2 regions of the Microbispora sp. H10830 genome follow, and region 1 is predicted to be linked to the other one. Evidence: riboswitches for the same ligand, from Rfam matches in the RefSeq annotation. Region 1 holds a riboswitch; the other holds the start of a gene.
What was found. A riboswitch is a leader RNA that binds a small molecule or an ion and turns the genes downstream of it on or off. The one in region 1 is predicted to bind cobalamin.
Positions count from the first base shown of each region.

Region 1 (3,404 bases):
GTCGTCTCGGTCGTCAGGGGATACTGGAGCAGCTCCTCCACCTGACCGTCGCGCATGTGGTGGGCGGCGATCGAGCGCGCGATGCTGCGGCCGTGCCGGGCGGCGTGGTAGGCGATCACGTCGGCCGCGCCGATCAGGCGGGCGGCCTTCACCGTCATCAGTTCGGGGTCGCCGGGGCCGAGGCCGACGCCGTAGAGGGTACCTGTCACGTCACGTCACTCCTGCTCGCTGGCGATGGCGTTGATCGCCGCCGCCGTCATGGCACTGCCGCCCCGGCGGCCGTGGACAACCAGAAACTCCAGGCCGGACGCCGCGAGGGCGCGCTTGGACTCGGCCGCGCCGATGAAGCCGACCGGAACGCCCAGCACGGCGGCGGGCCGTCCCGCGCCCTCCGCGACCAGTTCGAGCAGCCGGAACAGCGCGGTCGGGGCGTTGCCGACGGCCACGACCGCGCCGTCGAGACGGTCGAGCCACAGGTCGAGGGCGGCCGCGCTGCGCGTGGTGCCGAGCCGCTCGGCGAGGGCGGGCACACGGGGGTCGCCGAGTGTGCAGACGATCTCGTTGGCGGCCGGCAGGCGTTTCCTGGTGACGCCGGAGGCGACCATCTGCGCGTCGCACAGCACGGGCGCGCCCGCCAGCAGCGCGGCGCGCGCCTTCGCTACCACGCCGGGGGAGTAGCCGAGGTCGGCGACCAGGTCGGTCATGCCGCAGGCGTGGATCATGCGGACCGCGACCCTGGCCACGTCGTCGGGCAGGCCCGTCAGGTCGGCCTCGGCCCTGATGGTCGCGAACGACCGCCGGTAGATCTCCGCTCCGTCGCGGACGTAGTCGTGCTCGGGCACGGACACCCCTGTTCGTTCAGTGACTCACGCGGTAGCCGCCGGGCGTGGCGACCACGTCGGTGACCCGCCCGCGCGGACGCCCGCAGCGGCGCTCGCACCCGGCCCAGTGCATGGCCCCACCCCGCAGGGCGGGCGTGCCGGACTCCGCCCAGCGCAGGGCGTCGGCCTGGACGTCGGCCAGGGCCTTCGCGCAGCCGGGCCGCCCGGTGCAGGCCGACAGTCTGGCGTACGGAGAGGCGGGATCGGTCACCAGCCCCGCTCCGGTGAGCGCGGCGGTCACCGGCCCGGCCGCCTCGGGGACCAGATCGGGCAGCACGACGGTACGCCACGGCGTCAGCCGCACCTCGGCGGGGGGCAGGTCGGCGAGCAGGCCCGCCTGCGCGGTGGTGAGCCTGCCGAGCGGCACGATCACGTCGACCGCGACCCGCCCGTCCACCTGCGGAGACACCCCGCCCTTACGCGGCTCGGCAGCCGCCACGGCCACGGGCGCGGCACCGGGAAGGCGGGCGGCGATCGTCGCGGGGCCGTCGGGGAGCTCGGCCACGCGCCAGGCGTCCCCGCGTATCGACTGGAACGCCTCCGCGGCGGCGAGAGCGACCGCGACGGCGGCGTCGGCGGTCACCGAGCTGACCGGTTCGCCCGCGAGCAGGAGCGTCAGATCCCCGCGGGCGTGCGCGGCGAGCGTCACGTCCGCGCCGAGCCCGAGGACGTCGCCGGTGCCGTCGTCGAGTGCGAACAGGAACCGGCCGGGCAGGCCGGCCAGCGCCGGACGCCCGCACAGGCCCGCGTCCAGCGCCGTCACCAGCGGCCGGACGTCGAGGACGCCCGTAGCCGACCGGCCGCTGAGGGGCGAGGCGACGATGTTGCGCACGCGTTCGTGGGTCGCCGACGGCAGCAGCCCGGCGGCGGCCATCCGCGCGGCGAACGCGGCCGGGTCCGCCAGCCCGCGCACCTGGACGTTGGCGCGTGACGTGAGCTCGATGATCCCGCTGCCCAGTTCCCCGGCGCAGGCCGCCAGCTCGCGCAGCGCGTCGATGGTCAGGGCGCCGCCGGGCACGCGGACGCGGGCCAGCGCCCCGTCCGCGGCGGCGTGCACCTGGAGCGCGCCGGGGCAGGCGTCCCGAGCCGCGCGTCCGGAAATGCCACCTATGACCACAAGCAGGATGCTAACGCCAGTTTTTCGATAGGGCCTCCGTCCCGTAGGGTCTGCGATGAACGATGGCAAGCGGAGGAAGCCGGTGTGAATCCGGCGCGGTCCCGCCACTGTGACCGGGGAGCGAACCCCACCACACGGCCACTGTCGGAAGACGGGAAGGCCGGGGTGAGCGTCGATCCGGGAGCCAGGAGACTCCTGCCGTCGTGCCGCCACGACCCGGGGCGAGGACCCCGAGGGAGGACTGTGCCATGCGCGCGGACGAGCCACTCATCGTGCTGTTGTCCACGTCGGACACCGATCTGCTGAGCGCGCGCGCCAGCGGGGCGGCGTTCCGCCTGGGGAACCCGTCCCGGCTCGCCGTGGACGACCTGCCCGTGCTGATCGAGGGGGCCGGCCTCGTGGTCGTCCGGCTGCTCGGCGGGCGGCGCGCCTGGGAGGACGGGCTGGACGCCCTGCTCGCGGGCCCGCGCCCGGTGGTCGTCCTCGGCGGCGAGCAGGCCCCGGACGCGGAGCTGATGGAGCTGTCCACGGTGAGCGGCGGTGTGAGCGGGGGCGTGTGCGCCGAGGCGCACGCCTATCTCGCGCACGGCGGCCCCGCCAACCTCGCCGAGCTGCACGCGTTCCTGTCGGACACGGTCCTGCTGACCGGTCGCGGCTTCGCGGCCCCGGCCGCCGCTCCGAACTGGGGCGTCCTCGAACGCGACTCCCGGCCGGGCGACGGCCCGGTGATCGGCGTGCTCTACTACCGGGCGCACCACATGGCGGGCAACACCGGCTTCGTCACCGCGCTGTGCGACGCGATCGAGGACGCGGGCGGCCGGGCGCTGCCGGTCTTCTGCTCCTCGCTGCGCACCGCCGAGCCCGAGCTGCTCGACGTGCTGCGCCGCGCGGACGCCCTCGTCGTGACCGTGCTCGCGGCGGGCGGCTCACGGCCCGCGACCGCGTCGGCGGGCGGGGACGACGCGGCCTGGGACGTCGGCGCGCTCGCCGGCCTCGACGTGCCGATCCTGCAGGGTCTGTGCCTGACGACCGGCCGCGCCGACTGGGAGGCCGACGACGACGGCCTGTCCCCGCTGGACGCCGCCTCGCAGGTCGCGATCCCCGAATTCGACGGGCGGATCATCACGGTGCCGTTCTCGTTCAAGGAGATCGACGACGACGGCCTGACCGTCTACGTCGCCGACCCCGAACGCGCGGCCCGGGTCGCGGGCATCGCCGTCCGGCACGGCCTGCTGCGTCACGTGCCCCCGCCGGACAAGAAGCTCGTCGTGATGCTGTCGGCGTACCCGACGAAGAACTCGCGGGTCGGCAACGCCGTCGGCCTGGACACCCCGGCCAGCACGGTCGGACTGCTGGCCCGCCTGGCCGAGGAGGGCTACGACCTCGGCGACGGGTTCCCCGGCCAG
Region 1 is NZ_JABBWX010000009.1:82,316-85,719, forward strand. Features, by position in the region: gene HHX35_RS22875 (precorrin-2 C(20)-methyltransferase) at 1-209, opposite strand, end outside; gene HHX35_RS22880 (precorrin-8X methylmutase) at 216-842, opposite strand; gene cobG (precorrin-3B synthase) at 859-1,998, opposite strand; cobalamin riboswitch at 2,071-2,193, shown strand; gene cobN (cobaltochelatase subunit CobN) at 2,247-3,404, shown strand, end outside.

Region 2 (3,404 bases), on a different contig from region 1:
CGCCCTCCCGCATGTCCACGTCCTCTGGCAGCAAGCGGCACGGCCCTCGTGCTCCCGCAGGCCAGCGCCGCGGCCCGCCTACCGATCACCGCAGCCGTAACGTCCGTTATATGGTGACATGGTGTAGTTACTCATATTCTGTGCGTGTAAGGGGCTCTTCGGGTAGGAGGGTGCCGACATGCGACGCCGTACGGTCCTCGCGCTGGGGGCCCTGGCCCTCGCGGGCGCGTGCGGCGTCCAGGCGCCGCCACATCGCAGGGAGCTCTCACTGGCCGTCCCGGGTCCGCCCGGAGGATGCGGGGACGGCGTCGCCGCCGGGTTCAAGTCGCTCGTCGAGGGGCGTGGCTGGGTCCGGGCCGTACGGATCAGGCGGGAGGCCGGCGACGGCGGGACGGCTCTCGCCCGGACGGGCGGGCCGCGGACCGACCTGGTGATCGCCGATTCCGCACTGCTGGCCGCCTGCGCGCTGGCCCGTGACCCCCTCCTGGTCGCCAGGGCCGTCCCGCTCGCGCGGCTGACGGGGGAGTGGGAGGTGCTGGTCGCCTCGCCCGACTCGGGTTACCGCACGTTCGAGCAGTTCGCCGCCGCGCTGCTGCGCGACCCTGGAGGGCTCAGGGTCGCGGGCGGCGCCGACCGCGGCCCGGAGCACCTGCTGCTCGGCATGACCGCGCAGGGCCTGGGAGCCGACCCACGCCTGCTCGACTACGTCGCGTTCGGCAGCAGGGCGCAGGCCGTCGCCGCGGTCCTCGACGGGCGGCTCGCGCTCGGGTTCGGCAGCAGGCGCGAGGTCGCCCCTTACCTGCGCGCAGGACGGCTGCGGCCGCTCGCGGTCTCCTCCGCCGAGCGGCTGCCCGGGGTGGACGCGCCGACGCTGTCGGAGTCAGGCGTACGGGTCGTGTACGCCGACTGGACGGGGCTGATCGCCCCGCGCGGCACGCCCGGGCGGGACGCCCTGCTCGACCTGTGCCGGGCCGTCACCGGCACTCCCGGCTGGCGAAGCCTGTGCGACCGCAACGACTGGACGCCGATGTGGCTCGACGGCGACGACTTCAGCCAATGGCTCGTCGGCGAGGCGCGCCGTACGGCCCTGCTCCTCAATGATCTCGGACTCCGCTGAAAAACACAACTTGTAGGGGTGCTTGCGAGAAGGGCCACAAGATGTAGGATCCATCGCGTTGCTGGTTCACCCCAGGTGAGGCAAGAGGGAACCCGGTGCGAATCCGGGACTGCCCCGCAGCGGTGAGCGGGAACGACCGCCGTCACACAGCACCGTGCTGTGTTCCAAGCACTGGGCGTGAGCGCGCCCGGGAAGCGACGGCCAGTAGGACCGGCGGGCGCGAGCCCGTCCGGACGCCCGCGAGTCCGAAGACCTGCCAGTGACGCGCGCGCATCGGCGCGCGCCCCGCGCCGGGCCCCGAGGGCGGGCTCGCCGCAACGTCACGGCACGGTTCCCTCTCGTGCGCGTGCGCCGCGGCATGCCTCCCCTCAGGTCCGGCCGGGACACGGAACGACGAGGAGAGGGCATCTGATGACCATCACCGACCCGGCCTCCGCGTCCGCGGACCCCGCTTCACGTGAGCGCGGCGGGCCGCGGGCTCCGGCGGGAGACCGTGGACCCGACGCCCCGCGCGGCTCCGTCCCCGCCGCCGGCGCCGTACGGCAGGCCGAGGCCCGCGCGGACGGCGCGCGGGACGCGGCGGCCGTCCGGCAGGCGATCGAGGAGGCGGCGGCCGGGGTCATCGCCGACCCGGAGAACTCACGCCGGGCGGCCCGGCTGCTGAGCGGGCTGATCGCGGAGGAGACGGCGGCCGAGGGGGTGCGCACCTTCTCGGAGTCGGTCGCCGCCGCCCACGCCGCCGGGCTGCTGGGCGACGCCGTCGCCGCGTTCGTGGCCGGCGAGGCCGAGGCGCTCGACGCGCTGATCGACCCGGCGGCCGACGACCGGTTCGAGTACTTCGGGCTGCGCACGGTCTACGACCGCTACCTGCTGCGCCACCCGGTCACCCGGCGCGTGCTCGAACGCCCGCAGCACTTCCTGCTGCGCGTCGCCTGCGGCCTGTCGGCCACGGTGGCCGAGGCGGCCGAGCTGTACGGCCTGATGTCCACACTGGCCTATCTGCCCAGCTCCCCGACGCTGTTCAACTCGGGCGCGCGCCGGCCGCAGCTGTCGTCGTGCTTCCTGCTCGACTCGCCCCGCGACGAGCTGGAGAGCATCTACGAGCGGTACGGCCAGGTGGCGCGGCTGTCGAAGTACTCCGGCGGCATCGGCATCGCCTGGACGCGGGTGCGCTCGCGCGGCTCGCTGATCCGGGGCACCAACGGCCTGTCCAACGGCATCGTCCCCTGGCTGCGCACGCTCGACGCGTCGGTGGCGGCCGTCAACCAGGGTGGCAGGCGCAAGGGCGCGGCCTGCGTCTACCTGGAGACCTGGCACGCCGACATCGAGGAGTTCCTGGAGCTTCGCGACAACACGGGCGAGGAGTCGCGCCGCACGCACAACCTCAACCTGGCCAACTGGGTGCCCGACGAGTTCATGCGCCGCGTCGAGGCGGACGGCACGTGGTCGCTGTTCGACCCCAAGGAGGCCCCCGAGCTGACCGACCTGTGGGGCGAGGCGTTCGACGCCCGCTATCGCGAACTGGAGGCCGCCGGGCGATACGTCCGGCAGGTGCCGGCCCGCGCCCTGTACGCCCGGATGATGCGCACCCTCGCCCAGACCGGCAACGGCTGGATGACGTTCAAGGACGCCGCCAACCGGGCCTCCAACCAGACCGCGCGGCCCGGCAACGTCATCCACCTGTCCAACCTGTGCACCGAGATCCTGGAGGTCACCAGCGACGGCGAGACCGCCGTGTGCAACCTCGGCTCGGTCAACCTCGCCGCGCACCTGACCCCCGAGGGCGACGCCGTCGACTTCGGCGGGCTGCGCGCCACCGTCCGCACCGCCGTACGGTTCCTGGACCGGACGATCGACCTCGGCTTCTACCCGACGCCCGAGGCGGAGGCGGCGAACCGGAAGTGGCGGCCCGTGGGGCTCGGCGTCATGGGCCTCGCCGACGTGTTCTTCGCGCTGCGCCTGCCGTTCGACTCGCCGGAGGCGCTGGCGCTGTCGACCCGCATCGCCGAGGAGATCGCGCTCGCGGCGTACGGCACCTCGGCCGACCTGGCCGCCGAACGCGGGCGCCACCCCGCCTACGAGGAGACGCGGGCCGCGGACGGCGTCCTGCACCTCGACCACTACCCGTGCGCCCCGGCGCATCCCGAGGAGTGGGCCGCGCTGCGGGACAGGATCGCGCAGACCGGGCTGCGCAACTCCCTGCTCGTGGCGATCGCGCCGACGGCCACGATCGCCTCGATCGCGGGCTGCTACGAGTGCGTCGAGCCGCAGGTGTCCAACGTGTTCA
Region 2 is NZ_JABBWX010000004.1:275,986-279,389, reverse strand. Features, by position in the region: gene HHX35_RS13670 (tripartite tricarboxylate transporter substrate binding protein) at 179-1,117, shown strand; cobalamin riboswitch at 1,163-1,393, shown strand; gene HHX35_RS13665 (ribonucleoside-diphosphate reductase subunit alpha) at 1,529-3,404, shown strand, end outside.
Region 2: linked by a shared signal. The riboswitch ahead of HHX35_RS13665 (ribonucleoside-diphosphate reductase subunit alpha) and the one ahead of cobN (cobaltochelatase subunit CobN) in region 1 are both predicted to bind cobalamin.